Regions from separate parts of the Arthrobacter sp. OAP107 genome, predicted to be linked through region 2. Evidence: riboswitches for the same ligand, from Rfam matches in the RefSeq annotation. Region 2 holds a riboswitch; the other holds the start of a gene.
What was found. Region 2 has a riboswitch for thiamine pyrophosphate ahead of ABIE00_RS09305 (bifunctional hydroxymethylpyrimidine kinase/phosphomethylpyrimidine kinase). Riboswitches for the same ligand answer to the same signal wherever they lie in the genome.
Positions count from the first base shown of each region.

Region 1: linked by a shared signal. The riboswitch ahead of thiO (glycine oxidase ThiO) and the one ahead of ABIE00_RS09305 (bifunctional hydroxymethylpyrimidine kinase/phosphomethylpyrimidine kinase) in region 2 are both predicted to bind thiamine pyrophosphate.

Region 1 covers NZ_JBEPOK010000001.1:1,366,077-1,373,375, forward strand. Annotated here, with positions in the region: gene ABIE00_RS06410 (RNB domain-containing ribonuclease) at 1-55, opposite strand, end outside; gene ABIE00_RS06415 (ferritin-like fold-containing protein) at 97-783, shown strand; gene thiE (thiamine phosphate synthase) at 809-1,510, opposite strand; TPP riboswitch at 1,538-1,659, shown strand; gene thiO (glycine oxidase ThiO) at 1,651-2,976, shown strand; gene thiS (sulfur carrier protein ThiS) at 3,038-3,274, shown strand; gene ABIE00_RS06435 (thiazole synthase) at 3,280-4,074, shown strand; gene ABIE00_RS06440 (4a-hydroxytetrahydrobiopterin dehydratase) at 4,139-4,810, shown strand; gene ABIE00_RS06445 (hypothetical protein) at 4,807-5,109, opposite strand; gene ABIE00_RS06450 (DUF3107 domain-containing protein) at 5,118-5,342, opposite strand; gene ABIE00_RS06455 (TetR/AcrR family transcriptional regulator) at 5,399-6,067, opposite strand; gene moeB (molybdopterin-synthase adenylyltransferase MoeB) at 6,152-7,299, shown strand, end outside.
Region 2 covers NZ_JBEPOK010000001.1:1,983,449-1,990,747, reverse strand. Annotated here, with positions in the region: gene proB (glutamate 5-kinase) at 26-1,123, opposite strand; gene obgE (GTPase ObgE) at 1,188-2,777, opposite strand; gene rpmA (50S ribosomal protein L27) at 2,896-3,159, opposite strand; gene rplU (50S ribosomal protein L21) at 3,219-3,527, opposite strand; gene ABIE00_RS09305 (bifunctional hydroxymethylpyrimidine kinase/phosphomethylpyrimidine kinase) at 3,856-5,439, opposite strand; TPP riboswitch at 5,422-5,518, opposite strand; gene ABIE00_RS09300 (Rne/Rng family ribonuclease) at 5,682-7,299, opposite strand, start outside.

The DNA.
Region 1 (7,299 bases), 620 kb from region 2:
CCGCGAGCGCATTGGTCTGCTCGTGGACGCTGGGCGACAGACGATGATGTGACACGAAAATCAGGTTAGCCCGAATTGCGCCGTTAGTCTTGGATTATGGGCACATCCTCGGCTGACACCGCTCGCTACGACCGATTCGTCGCAGATCTGTTCGGCGTGATGGCATATGGCGAATTGTCCGCGTTCGAGCGGCTCTCCTCTGACGCCCGCTACTCACCCACGCTGCACGACCGGGCCGTGATCGGCAGGATTGCGGTCGTCGAATTCCAGCATTATGAACTGGTGAGCGCCAAGCTGGCGGAGATGGGCGTCGACGTCGAAAATGCGATGCTGCCGTTCCAGTCGGCTGTGGACCACTTCCACGAACGGACCCGTCCGGCAGACTGGTACGAATCATTGATGAAGGCCTATGTGGTGGACACCGTTTCCGCCGATTTCTACCAGGCGGTGGCCCGGTTCGTGGATCCCGGAACGCGCGACCTCATCCAGCAGATCCAGTCGTCGGAAGAAGCCACGGCCGTACTCCGGGACCGGCTCAAGGGAGCACTGGCCGACGACCCCCGGCTTGCGTCCCGGCTCGCGCTGTGGGGCCGCCGGCTCCTGGGCGAAGCGATCACACAGGCCCAGCGCGTGGGCCACGAACACGCCTTTCTGAGCGAGCTGTTCGTCGAGGCGGAACCGGCCGCCACGGACGCCACCGCGCGCGAGCTGATGCGGGGCATCACCGCCGAAGTCGCGGAGAACCATTCCCGGCGGATGGTCCAGCTGGGCCTCAGCGGGTAGCGGTTTCTCCGCACGAGACGGCGGCTTAGGAGACGGCGGCCGGCGCCGTTGCATCCAGGGCGTCGAGCAGTTCGGCCGCGGCGGCCGAGGGGTCTGGGGCCTCGGTGATGGCGCGGACGACGACGATCCGGCTGGCTCCTGCCGCCAGGACCTGCTCCACGTTCGTGCGGTCGATCCCGCCGATCGCGAACCAGGGCAGCAGCAGGCCGCCCACCCGTTCCTCATTCGCGCTGCGGACAGCCTCCGCGGCGTAGCGCACCAAATCGAGCCCGACGGCGGCCCGCCCGGGCTTCGTGGGGGTGGCCCACAGCGGGCCTACACAGAAATAGTCCAGGCCGCTGCGCCCGTGAGCCGCGGCGATGGCGGCGTCCACCTGCTCCGTGCTGTGGGTGGACAGTCCGATGACGGTGGCATCGTGCAGCAGCTTCCGGGCGGCGCGGAGCGGCAGGTCCTTCTGGCCAATGTGGAACACCGGTGCGCCGGCGATGGACGCGATATCGGCGCGGTCGTTCACGGCCCACAGCCGGCCGTGCCTGCGGGCGGCGGCATGGACGATCTCCAGCAGTTCGAGTTCCTCGGCCGCCTCGATGCTCTTATCCCGCAGCTGGATGATGTCCACGCCGCCGGCAAACGCCGCGTCCACGAAGTCCGCAAAGTCCCCGCGCTCCTTGCGGGCGTCGGTGCAGAGGTACAGGCGGGCGGCGGTGTGGGCAGAGTGCTGGGTCATGGCAACCACCTTAGTTCCTCTAAACTGGGCAGGTACCGCGGGAGCCCGTTACTGCTGTCATAAAAGGCGCAGGGCTGAGAGGGCGTCAGAGCCGACCGCTTGACCTGATCCGGTTAGTACCGGCGTAGGGAAGGAATTGCATGAATCCTGAAACCAGCGGCCCAAAACGTGCCGCCATTTGTCTTGAGGCGGATGTGGCCGTCATCGGCGGCGGCGTTGTAGGCCACGGGATCGCCTGGGAGGCACGGCGCTCCGGCCGTTCCGTGGTGCTCATCGACGAAGCCCCGGGCAGCGGCGCAAGCTGGGCCGCGGCCGGCATGCTGGCCCCGGTCAGCGAACTGCATTACCAGGAGGAAGGGCTCCTGGAGCTGATGCTGGAGTCCTCCGCCAGATGGCCGGAGTTTGCCGGCACGCTCACCGCCGGCGAGGATGCCGGGTACCTGACGACGCCGACCCTTGCGGTGGGTGCCGATCCCGCCGACCGCCGGGCCCTGATGGACCTGCGGGACGTGCAGCGGACCCACGGCCTGGTTGTCGAACCGCTGACCATCCGGGAGGCTCGTTCCAGGGAGCCGCTGCTCAGCCCCGGAATCTCCTGCGCCCTGGACATCCCGGCGGACCACCAGGTGGATCCGCGCAGGCTGGTCCGGGCGATTGCAGCCGGGCTGGCCGGTCATGGCCAGGAGATCGCGGCGGTGGACGGATACGCGGTGCGGGAGCCTGCCGCCGGCCTGCTCTGGGACGGCGGCCGGGTCGGCGGAGTACGGCTTGCCGGCGGCGGCACTGTCAGAGCCGCCGAGACGGTGGTGGCCAACGGCCTGGGCGCGGCGCAGCTGCAAGACCTGCCCGCAGGCCTGCAGTTGCCGCTGCGCCCGGTCTACGGCGACATCCTTCGCCTCAAGGTGCCCGCACACCTGCAGCCCCTGCTCACCGCGACAGTCCGCGGCATGGTGCGGGGCGTGCCCGTCTACATCGTGCCGCGCCAGGACGGCACGGTGGTGGTGGGCGCCACCCAGCGCGAGGACGGCGTACCGGGCACGAGCGCCGGCGGTGTCTACCAGCTGCTGCGCGACGCCCAGGTCCTGGTGCCGGCCGTCGCCGAGCTCGAGCTCCTCGAAGCCACGGCCCGGGCGCGGCCGGGCACACCGGACAACGCGCCGCTGCTCGGCCGGCTGCCCGGCGGGCCCGGGGCGGCGCAGGATCCCGGGCAGGAACCCGGGACGGACGTGGCCGGCCTCATCATCGCCACCGGGTTCTTCCGCCACGGCGTCCTGCTGACCCCGGCGGCAGCAGTGATCTGCCGCCAGCTCATGGACGGCACCCGCGACCCGCGCTGGTCCGCGTTCCGTCCGGGCCGGTTTTCCCCCGGGCTCCAGGACAAGGGTGAATCCGGCCCGGCGAAGTCCGGCCCGGCGAAATCCGCCGCGCTGCAGGCCGCCGCTGGACTCAGCCCTGCCCCTGGGTGATGGCTGCCCAGCGAATCTCCGTCATGACCCGCGTCACATTTGACCCGAACAAGGAACCAGCATGAACATCACTCTGAACGGTATCGAACAGGAAGTAGGCGAGGGCGCCTCGGTCACCTCGCTTGTCAGCCAGGTCACGGGGCGCCGCCTGTCCGCCAACGGACAGGCCGCCGACGGCCAGCGACTGGGAGTGGCGGTGGCGCGCAATGCAGCGGTCGTGCCGCGCAGCCAGTGGCACAGCACCGCCCTCGCCGAGGGCGACGAGATCGAACTGGTCACGGCAGTCCAAGGAGGATGAGCACGATGGCAGAAACATTGATTGAAACAGCAGACAGCCTGGTCATTGACGGGGTGGAACTGACCTCGCGGCTCATCATGGGCACCGGCGGCGCCCCGAGCCTGGACGGTCTCGGCTCAGCGCTGGTCGCCTCCGGCACCCAGCTGACCACAGTTGCGATGCGGCGCTACTCGCCGGCCGAAACGGGCTCGCTCTTCCAGCTGCTGGTGGACCACAACATCCGCGTGCTCCCCAACACCGCCGGCTGCTTCACGGCGCGGGACGCGGTCATGACGGCCGAGCTGGCCCGTGAGGCGCTGGAGACCGACTGGGTCAAGCTCGAGGTCATCGCGGATGAGCACACGCTGCTGCCTGACGCCGTGGAGCTCGTGGACGCCACGGAGCAGCTGGTCAACCGCGGCTTCAAGGTCTTCGCCTACACCAACGACGATCCCGTCCTGGCACTGCGGCTCGAAAATCTGGGAGCCTCGGCCGTCATGCCGCTGGGAGCACCAATCGGCACGGGCCTGGGCATCCTCAATCCGCACAACATCGAGCTGATCGTGTCGCGGGCCTCCGTTCCCGTGGTCCTGGACGCCGGGATCGGCACAGCATCGGACGCGGCACTGGCCATGGAGCTGGGCTGCGACGCCGTGCTGCTGGCCACGGCTGTCACGCGCGCGCAGAACCCCGCACTCATGGCCGGGGCCTTCAAACATGCCGTCGCCGCCGGTAGGCTGGCGCGTGCGGCCGGGCGGATCCCGCGCCGTGAGCATGCCCTGGCCTCGTCGGCCATGGAGGGCCGGGCCGAGTTCCTCTAAGCCCGGCAAATCCCTGGCGGCCCGGCGGCGGCAGGCTCAACAGTTCCCACATAGGAAATGCACCGTGGCCGCCAGGGAAGACATCCTCACCCGACCCCAGATCGACGAAGCGCTCGCGGGCCTTCCCGACTGGCGTTACCGGCAGGGCGGCCTGGTCACCGTCTATAAGACGCCGACGGCGGCCGCCGCGCTGGAGCTGATTGCCGCCGTCGGGCGTGTGGCAGAGGACATGGACCACCACCCGGACCTGGACTGGCGCTACAACCGGGTGTTCATCCGGTTCAGTTCCCACGACGTCGGGGGCGAGGTGACCACACGGGATACCGGGGCCGCCGCCTCGGTCAGCGCGGCCGCGTCGGCCGGGGCCGAGGCCCAGCCCGGCCTGTACCGGACGGTGGACATCGGCGTCGACACCGCCGATGCCGCGGAGATTTCCGAGGTCTGGCGCGTGGCGCTCGGTTACCGGAAGGGCAGGTTCGGGGACCTGGTGGACCCGTACGGCCGGGGTCCCGGGGTGTGGTTCCAGGAGACCGCAACCCCCAATGACAACCGCCTGCATTTGGACGTCCACCGCTCGAAGGCCGAATCGGCGCCCGCCCTGGAGAAGACGGCCGCAACCGGGGCCTTAATGAACAGTGACCACGCACCCAATTGGGTGGTGGTCACTGATGCCCAGGGGAACCGGCTGTGCCTGTGCACCGAGGAAGGCCATGAGCCCGACGTCGGCGGGTCCTAGATCTTAAGCGCTGCCGTCAGCCGCTGCGTGTCCTGTTTGGCCCGCGCACGGCCAAGGGAGACCGCCACCGCCAGGGCGGCAGCCGTCCCCGCTGCCATGGGAAGGACCCACGGCAGCCACGTCAGGCCCGGCTGGTAGCCCAGCCCCGCCCAGATGCAGATGATCCATGCCAGCATACCCACCGCAGCGGCGGTGCCCGCCGGCAGGAGGACGCCGTACCTGGTGTGGCGGCGGTCATTGGCCCAGATGATGAAGCCGGCAGCGGCAGTCACCAGGAGCACGATGACGAGGGACAGCACGGCCCGGCCTACAGTGCGCCGAAGCCGACCCGGCGCACTTCCTCTGCGCCGATTTCGACGTAACCCAGGACGTTGGCCGGGATGATGATCTGGCGGCCCTTCTCGTCGTTCAGGCGGAGCTCGCTGCCCTTGGCGATGGCCTCGGCCACTACTTTGGCCACGGCGTCAGCATCCTGAGCCGATTCCAGCACAATTTCACGGCCGACGTTCTGAATGCCGATCTTTACTTCCACAGCAAGGCCTCCCAGCCAGTCAAGGTTGAAATTTCAAAGGTAGTTTCAGTTGTAGTCTAGGTCTCTTTGGGGAAGCGAGAGATTCCGCGCCAAGCTAAACGGTAAATCAGGTCGCTGGCCACATCGAGGTCGAGGTTGCCGTCTGTCTCGAGCCAGTAGCGGGCACTGACCTGGGCCATGCCCGCCAGCCCGCGTCCCAGGAGCTGGGCTTCCAGCAGGGGCAGCTTGGTGTCCTCGGCGATGATCCGCGCAATGGCCTCGGCGAACGTCTTGTTGAATGTCTCCAGACGCGAGCTGACATCGGCGTCGTTGATCAGGTCGGACTCGAACACGAGCCGGTGCGCCTGGTCGTCGCTGTCAATGAAGCGGAAGTAGGCGCGCATCACGGCCTGCACGCGTTCCTTGTTGTCCGTGGTGGAGTTCATGGCTCCGAGCATGAGCTCGGTCAGTGCCTCGAGGTGGCTGTCCAGCAGCGCTAGGTACAGTTCACGCTTCGACGGGAAGTGCTGGTACAGCACGGGCTTGCTGACATGGGCCGTCTCGGCGATCTCGTCCATGGCGGCGCCGTGGTAGCCGTTGGCGACAAAAACCTCCTGGGCTGCGGCCAGCAGCTGGGCCCGGCGCTCGTCGCGCGGCAGCCTGGCGGAGCGCTGGCCGGCGGAGCGGGCCTGGCCGGCATTGGATTGCGCGGCCTGAGTTCGATCAACCGGTGCATGATGAACCACTGTTGGCCTTCTTTCCTTTGCAGTTAACTTCACTTTACCCGGGGGTAATATGACCGCGCGGTATCTTCAGGCATACATTGAAGTATGGCTTCTCCGTCCACCGCAAATACAGTCCGCACGCACCCGGGCCCCCTGGTAGATCCCGCGCCCGGCCTTTCCACCGAAGAGGTGGAGCGGTATTCCCGGCACCTCATCATTCCCGAAATCGGGGCCCTCGGCCAAAGGCGGCTGAAGAACGCCCGTGTGCTGGTCATCGGCGCGGGGGGCCTGGGCGCTCCGGCGCTGCTTTACCTCGCCGCCGCAGGCGTGGGAACCATCGGGATCATCGACGACGACGCCGTGGACCTGAGCAACCTGCAGCGGCAGGTCATCCACGGAGTCCACGACGTCGGCCGTCCCAAGATCGAATCCGCCCGGGACACCATAGCGGAGCTGAACCCGCTGGTGGACGTCCGGCTGCACAACGTCAGGCTTGACGCCTCCAACGCGTTGGAGCTCTTCGCCGGCTACGACCTCATCCTGGACGGTGCGGACAACTTCGCCACGCGCTACCTGGTCAACGACGCCGCCGCCATCCTCGGCAAGCCGTACGTGTGGGGATCGATCTTCCGTTTCGACGGCCAGGTCAGCGTCTTCTGGGAGCAGCACGGGCCCACCTACCGGGACTTGTATCCGGAAGCGCCGCCGGCAGGTTCCGTGCCGTCGTGCGGGGAGGGCGGCGTGTTCGGCATGCTGTGCGCTGCGGTCGGATCGCTCATGGTGACGGAGGCCGTCAAACTGATTACCGGCGTCGGACGTTCCCTGCTGGGCCGGGTGGCCCTGTACGACGCCCTGGGCGGCAGCTGGCGCGAGATCCGGGTGTCCAAGGACCCCGACGCCCCGCGGATCACCGAGCTCACCGACTACGAGGCCTTCTGCGGCATCGCCCCGGCCGAGACAACCGACACCGAGCACACCGTGACGGCCACGCAGCTGGCAACGATGCTGGCCTCGCGGCAGGCGGGGCTGAAGGACTTCGACCTCGTGGACGTGCGTGAATCGGGGGAGTACGACATCGTCCGGATCGACGGCTCCGTGCTGATCCCGCAGGGCCGCATCCTGTCCGGCGAGGCGTGGGGCGAGCTGCCCCAGGACAAGGACATCGTGTTCCACTGCAAGGCCGGGACACGGTCCGCAGCCGTGCTGGCCGCCGCCCGGAAGGCCGGCTACCAGCGCGTGAGCCATCTCGACGG
Region 2 (7,299 bases):
ATTCAAGTCTAGGCGAGTCCGGCGCCTAGACCAGAACCAGGTCGTCAACGTGAACAACTTCACGGTCGAATCCGCGGCCCAGGGCCTCCCCCAGCTCAACGGTGGACCGTCCGAGCATCTGCGGCAGTTCGGCCGCAGAGTAGTTCACCAGGCCGCGGGCCACGACGGTGCCATCAGGCGAGACCATTTCGACGGCGTCGCCGCTTTCGAAGCTGCCCTCAACGGAGGTGATGCCTGCGGGCAGCAGCGAGGTGTGGTTGTCCCGCACGGCCCGGACGGCGCCGGCGTCAAGGAACAGCCGGCCCTGCACGTGGGCCAAATGCGCGAGCCACATCATCCGGACGGACTTGCGTGCCCCGTTGACGGTGAACCAGGTTCCAACGTCATCGCCGGCCAGCGCCGCGGCGGCGTTCCCGGTGGAGGTGACGAGCGCAGGGATGCCCGAATCGGCGGCCATGAGGGCGGCCTCGACCTTGGTCTGCATTCCGCCGGTACCCACGCCGGCTTTGCCGGTCTTGCCGATGGAAACGCCGTCGAGGTCCTCCGGACCGTCCACCTGGGGAATCCGCTTGGCGCCCTGGGCGGGCGGGCCGTCGTACAGGGAGTCGACGTCGGACAGCAGCACCAGCGCATCGGCGCGCACGAGGTGCGCCACGAGGGCCGACAGTCGGTCATTGTCGCCGAAACGGATCTTGTGCGTGGCGACGGTGTCGTTCTCGTTGACGACGGGTACGACGCCGAGGTTCAGCAGCCGGTTGAGGGCGCGGAATGCGTTCTGGTGGTGGCTGCGCCGCATGAGGTCATCTGCGGTGAGGAGCACCTGGCTGACGGTGACACCGTGGGCGGCGAAGGCGTGCGTGTACCGTGCCATCAGCAGGCCCTGCCCCACGCTGGCCGCGGCCTGCTGCGTGGCGAGGTCGCGGGGACGCTTGGCCAGGCCCAGCGGCGCCAGGCCGGCCGAGATGGCACCCGAGGAAACAAGAATGATCTCGGTTCCCGCGTTGCACTTGGCGGCCAGCACATCCGAAAGCTCGGTGAGTGCCTCCTCCGATATTCCGCCCTTGATGCTCGTAAGGGACGACGATCCTACTTTGACCACAATCCGGCGTGCCCTGGCGAGCATGCTGCGGTCGTCGGTTCTGGGTTCCTCGATGACAATTGCGGAAGAATCGGTCACGTGTGCGGGTTCACTCCTCATGTTCGGTGTTCAGTCCGCTCTCCTTGACAGGCTGGGCAGCCCGGCGAGCGCTGACGGACTCGGTCCAGATGCCGGCTTTGCGCTCGGCTTCCAGCTCGGCCCGTGCCGCTGCCTTCGCCTCGCGGCGCTCGATCTGTTCCTCGCGCTTCTGGCTGCGGGTGGGACGGTCGCCGATGTCGGCAAAGCGGACGTCCGTGCCGCGCGGCGAGGCCAGCAGCTCGGCGCCAGCCATCATGGTCGGCTCCCAGTCGAACACCACGCCGTCGTCCTCACCGATCACCACGGTGTCGCCGGGCTTGGCGCCCTGCTTGAACAGCTCGGTTTCGACTCCGAGCTTGGCCAAGCGGTCGGCAAGGTAGCCAATGGCTTCCTCGTTGGTGAAGTCCGTCTGCTTGACCCAGCGCACGGGCTTCTCACCCAGCACGCGGAACAGCGGCTCCAGGTTCTTCTCCTCGCGGCGGATCCGGAAACCGGTCTCGTTGACGGCGCGGGGCCGCAGTACCGGTGCGTGTACCTTCGGCGGCGTGGCTTCCACGCTGTCGCGGGCGGCCTTGACGATCTCTGCCATGGCGAAGCCCAACTGGCGCAGGCCCTCATGGCTCGTGGCTGACACTTCGAAGACACGGTAGCCGCGGGACTCCAGCTCCGGCCGGACAAACTCTGCCATGTCCTTGCCGTCGGGCAGGTCGACCTTGTTAAGTGCCACGAGCCGGGGGCGGTGGTTGAGCGGAACAACTTCGCCGTTCGAGCCGGCATAGCTCATGTCCACCGCATACTTTTCGAGCTCTGCTTCGATAATTGCGAGGTCGGAGAGCGGATCTCGGTCAGATTCCAGCGTACCGCAGTCCAAAACGTGCACCAAAGCTGCGCACCGCTCGACGTGTCGCAGGAAGTTGTGGCCCAGGCCCTTGCCTTCGCTGGCGCCTTCGATAAGACCCGGAACGTCGGCGATGGTAAAGCGGACGTCCCCGGCCTGGACCACGCCAAGGTTCGGGATGAGGGTGGTGAAGGGGTAGTCGGCGATCTTCGGCCGCGCCGCGGACATCGCCGCGATCAGGCTGGACTTGCCGGCGGAGGGGAAGCCCACCAGGGCAATATCGGCGATCGACTTGAGCTCCAGGACAATGTCGCTGGCCTCACCCTCAATGCCGAGCAGCGCAAAGCCAGGCGCCCGGCGCTTCTGGGAGGATAGCGCGGCGTTTCCAAGCCCGCCCTGCCCGCCGGAGGCTGCGACGAATTCGGTGCCTTCGCCCACGAGGTCGGCCAAGACCTTGCCGTCCTTGGTCTTGACGACGGTGCCGTCCGGAACGGGAAGGACCAGGGTTTCGCCGTTCTTGCCGCCGCGCCAGTCACCCATGCCGGGGCCGCCGTTGGTGGCGTGCCGGTGGGGAGCGTGGTGGTAGTCGAGCAGCGTGGTGGTCTGCGAGTCCACGCGCAGGATGACGTCGCCGCCGTCGCCGCCGTTCCCGCCGTCGGGTCCGCCCAGCGGCTTGAACTTCTCACGGTGGACGGAGACACAGCCGTGGCCGCCGGTACCGCCGGATACGTGCAGTACTACCCGGTCTACAAAGCTCGCCACGGTGAATCTCCTCTGTTGCTAAATCCGGCCGTCCTGGACGTCCAAATCGATTGTAATGCGGTTAAAAGAACAGTGGAGCGAGCCATCCTGGCCCGCTCCACCGCTTCAGAACTTGTTGTTACTCTGCAGCTGCAGCAGCAACGATGTTGACGACCCGACGGCCGCGGCGCGTGCCGAATTCGACGGCACCTGCCTGCAGTGCGAACAGGGTGTCGTCGCCGCCACGGCCAACGCCCGCACCGGGGTGGAAGTGGGTGCCACGCTGGCGGACGATGATTTCGCCAGCGGAAACTACCTGGCCGCCGAAGCGCTTGACGCCGAGGTACTGGGCGTTGGAGTCACGACCGTTGCGAGTGGAGCTCGCGCCTTTTTTGTGTGCCATTTGGAATGCCTGCCTTTAATTCTGGAAAAACTGTTGGAAACCTGTTCAGTAACCAGAGGTTACTTGATGCCGGTGATCTTGACCTTGGTCAGTTCCTGACGGTGACCCTGGCGCTTCTTGTAACCGGTCTTGTTCTTGAACTTCTGGATGACGATCTTCGGACCACGGAGGTCCTGGAGGATCTCAGCCGTAACAGTTACCTTGGCCAGGTCCGCAGCTGCGGAGGTGACCTTGTCACCGTCTACCAGGAGCAGCGCGGGCAGCTCAATGGTGCTGCCAGCTCCACCGGCGACGCGGTTCAGGGTAACGAAGTCTCCAACGGAAACCTTCTCTTGGCGGCCGCCTGCGCGGACAATCGCGTACACCACTTGGGAACTCACTTCTCTCGACGTTTATTACTAAATTTGCGTGCGGAACCGGGGTCCGGAAATTGGCCTGGTTCTCGCTGTGCCTCAACGCCGTGGATTGCCCGGGGGGAACCCGTGAGCTATCCCAGGAATAAGTCCGACTGGACGATCCCGGGTCATAACCCAAGTGTTGGCGTAAGCACCGAAGATCTAGAATACGCTAATTCTGTCGTCGGCCGCAAATGAGGCTGGCACCGGCGGGTTGTCCGTGATAGGCGCCACAGGGGCGCTGCTCCGGACATCCAATGCCGTGCGCGACTATCTTACCGGGCGCCGCGGCCGCTTCCGCTCAGCTGTGACGGCTCGGCGCGTCGAAGAATTCCACCTCGTACCGGCAGGAGTGCCGGAAGGCGGTGATCATCGCTTCGCGCTCCGCCGCGGACGCCGCCCTGCCGGCGGTGTCCGCGATTTCGATCGCCCGCAGGGTGGCGGCAGCGAACTCCTCGTCGGCGTACGTCCGCAGCCACTCGGCGTACGGGTGCCCGGCCGGCGCGCCCGCAGCCACATATTCGGCGTGCAGGGTCTCCCCTACCTCGGCGTAGAGCCAGAAGCAAGGCAGGACCGCGGCCACCAGCACCGCGTAGCTGCCTCCGGCCGAGGCCGCCACCAAATGATCGACGTAGGCCTTCGTGACCGGGCCCAGCTCCGACTGAACGGTGCGCGTGCTGAGCCAGTTGCGGTGCAGTTCCGATTCAACTTCCAGGCATTGTTGGGCGGAACGTGCCCAGAACAACTGCTCGGACTCGGTTGGCGCCAGCGCACTGGCCCGGGCCAAAACGCGGGAGTAGCCGTTGAGGTAAATGGCATCCTGCGCGAGGTAGTAAGCGAATTCCTTCTCCACCAGGGTGCCGTCGGCTAACCCGCGGATGAACCCGAGGCCGTAGATGGCTTCCAGGCCGCCAACAGTCTCGGCGCGCAACAGTTCGGCGAACCCGCCCTCGCGTTGGGGCTGGGCTGTCATTCCAGTCCGGGCCAGGTGGTGGAAGTGGTTGATCGGTCCGTTGCCGGCGCCGACTTCCAGCTGGCCGGACGTGCTGAGCGCCCCGGCCAGCCAGGGCTTGACCGCCCGCAGTGACGCTTCCCAGTCCCCCAGTCGCGCCTGGGCCGTGGCCATGGCCGAGGAGAGCGAACACCCGGTGCCATGGCTGTTCCGCGTACTGATCCGCTCGCCCGCAACCTCCACCACCTCCGCCGACAGCAGCCCGGCCGTGTTCACGAGGGCATCCGGGCAGGTGGAGCCGTTCAGGTGGCCGCCCTTGACCAGGACCGTGGCACCGGTCTGGGCCGCAAGCCGCCTGCCCTGCCCAAGGGCGACGGTCCAGTCGGCCGCTTCAGGCTCGCCGAGCAGCATGGCCAGCTCGGGAATGTTGGGGGTGATCAGGTGCGCCAGCGGCAGCAGCTTCCGGAGGGCTGCTTCCGCAGACTCCTGCAGGAGGCGGTCACCGCTGGTGGCCACCATCACCGGATCCAGGACCACAACGCCGGGCCGCACCTCTTCGAGCCAGCTGCGGACTGCGGCAATCACCTGCGCATCGCCCAGCATGCCGATCTTCACGGCGTCCACGTGGATGTCGTCGCTGACGGCGTCGAGTTGCGCTGACAGGAAGGAAGCGGGCGGAACGTGCACGCCCCGCACGCCGGTGGTGTTCTGGGCGGTGAGGGCGGTTATTGCGGCCATCCCGTAGCCGCCGTGGGCCGCGATGCTTTTCAGGTCCGCCTGGATGCCAGCCCCGCCGGACGGATCCGAGCCGGCGATGGCCAGGACCCGGGGAACGTCGCGGGAGGTCGGAACGGCCGGCGACGAGGTTTCCAGGAGGGAACCGGCGGCAGCGGCGGGTGCGGGCAGGAGTGATGCTGATGACAAGGAAGACATCCCTTCGCCGGTGCTAACCGGACAGGTTCAACGGGTTTGGATCTCAGCCGGCCCGTGCGCGGCACCCCGTGTCAGTGCTCCAGCCTAGCGGGTAGAGCGGCGTCGGGCACGGAATTCGACGTTTGCGACAGGCTGGCCGGCGGCAGACAGGGCGGAACCAGAAAGGTCCGGCACCGCAACCGCGGTGCCGGACCTTAACCCGTGGGCTCAGCCCTGAGCCTGTCAGCCCGGGCCTGGTTGTCCTACAGTTCCGAGGCGGGTACCCCGACGCCCAGAATGATCGGTTCGCTGGCTGCCTGCGGAGCCGGCTTGGCCCCCTGCGCATTGCCCGTGTCCGGTGCCTTGGCCTCGTGTGAGTGTCCGGCGGCAGCAGCAGCCGGCGAAACCTCGTGGTGTTCCACCGATGTCTCGTTGGCTGCACCCTGGGCGCGGCTGGCACTGCGGTTACGCCGCGGACGGCGGCTGCGGGACGGCGCAGCGGGGCTCTCCACCGGCTGGCCTGCAGCGGGCTGGCTTTCCGGCTGTCCTGTCGAGGGCTGCGCCGCGGCGGAAACCTCCTCCGGAGCCTCCTCTTCGGCGGGGGCAACCGGAGCACCAAGGTGCGCGAAGGCTTCCTCCAGCCGGTCCAGCGTCAGGGCCGGCGTTTCCTTGGCCGGCTCGTCGCTGTGATCGACAAACGGAAGAATCACCTTTTCACCGCCAAAGGTGAGCACTGCGCCGGGCCGTCCGGAGACGCTCTCCGTCTCCGGAGCGCGGTGCACCACAGGGCTTTCCGGGGCGGCGGCCGCGGGTGCGGCAGGCCGGGTGGCCTCACCCGACGCTGCAGCACTGTGCGCCGCTTCCTCATGCAGGTGGGCGGCATGGGCCGCCGCCGCTATGTTGGCGAGGGCGGCACGGGTCGCTTCAGCCTTGGCGTGGCGTTCCGCTTCCGACGGTTCCGGGTGGTGCGGCGCAGCAGGTGCGGCCGGAGAAATCTCGGAGATGGGCTGTCCGCCCTTGCCCCGGCGTCGCTTCCGCTCTGACCGGGCAGGCGGCTGGACCTCGGCACGGTGCACATGGTGCTCCGCGGCCACGGTGTTGGCGCGGCGGTGCTCCACCGGCTCGTCATGGGTGACGACGCCCCGGCCGGCACATGCTTCGCACTGCTCGCCGAAGACTTCCAGGAGGCCGGTGCCCATGCGCTTGCGCGTCATCTGCACGAGACCCAGGGAGGTAACTTCGGCCACCTGGTGCTTGGTCCGGTCGCGGCCCAGGCATTCCACCAGGCGGCGCAGGACCAGATCGCGGTTGGACTCCAGCACCATGTCGATGAAGTCGATGACGATGATGCCGCCGATGTCGCGCAGGCGCAGCTGGCGGACAACTTCCTCGGCTGCTTCAAGGTTGTTCTTGGTGACAGTCTCTTCGAGGTTGCCGCCGCTGCCGGTGAACTTGCCGGTGTTGACGTCGACCACCGTCATGGCCTCGGTCCGGTCAATGACCAGGGAGCCGCCGGACGGCAGGAAGACTTTGCGGTCCAGCGCCTTGTGGATCTGCTCGTCGATGCGCCAGGCAGAGAAGATGTCCTCGTCCTTGGTCCACTTTTCGAGCCGGCCCACCAGGTCCGGGGCAACGTAGGTGACGTACGCCTCGATGGTGTCCCACGCCTCGTCGCCGGAGACGATCAGCTTGGAGAAGTCCTCGTTGAAGACGTCGCGTACAACCTTGATGGTCAGGTCCGGCTCGCCGTAGAGCAGTTCGGGGGCGAGCACCTTGGTGGACTTCGCCTGGCTCTCAATCCCCTCCCACTGGGCACGGAGGCGGTTGATGTCATGGGTCAGTTCCTCCTCGGAGGCGCCTTCAGCGGCCGTGCGCACAATG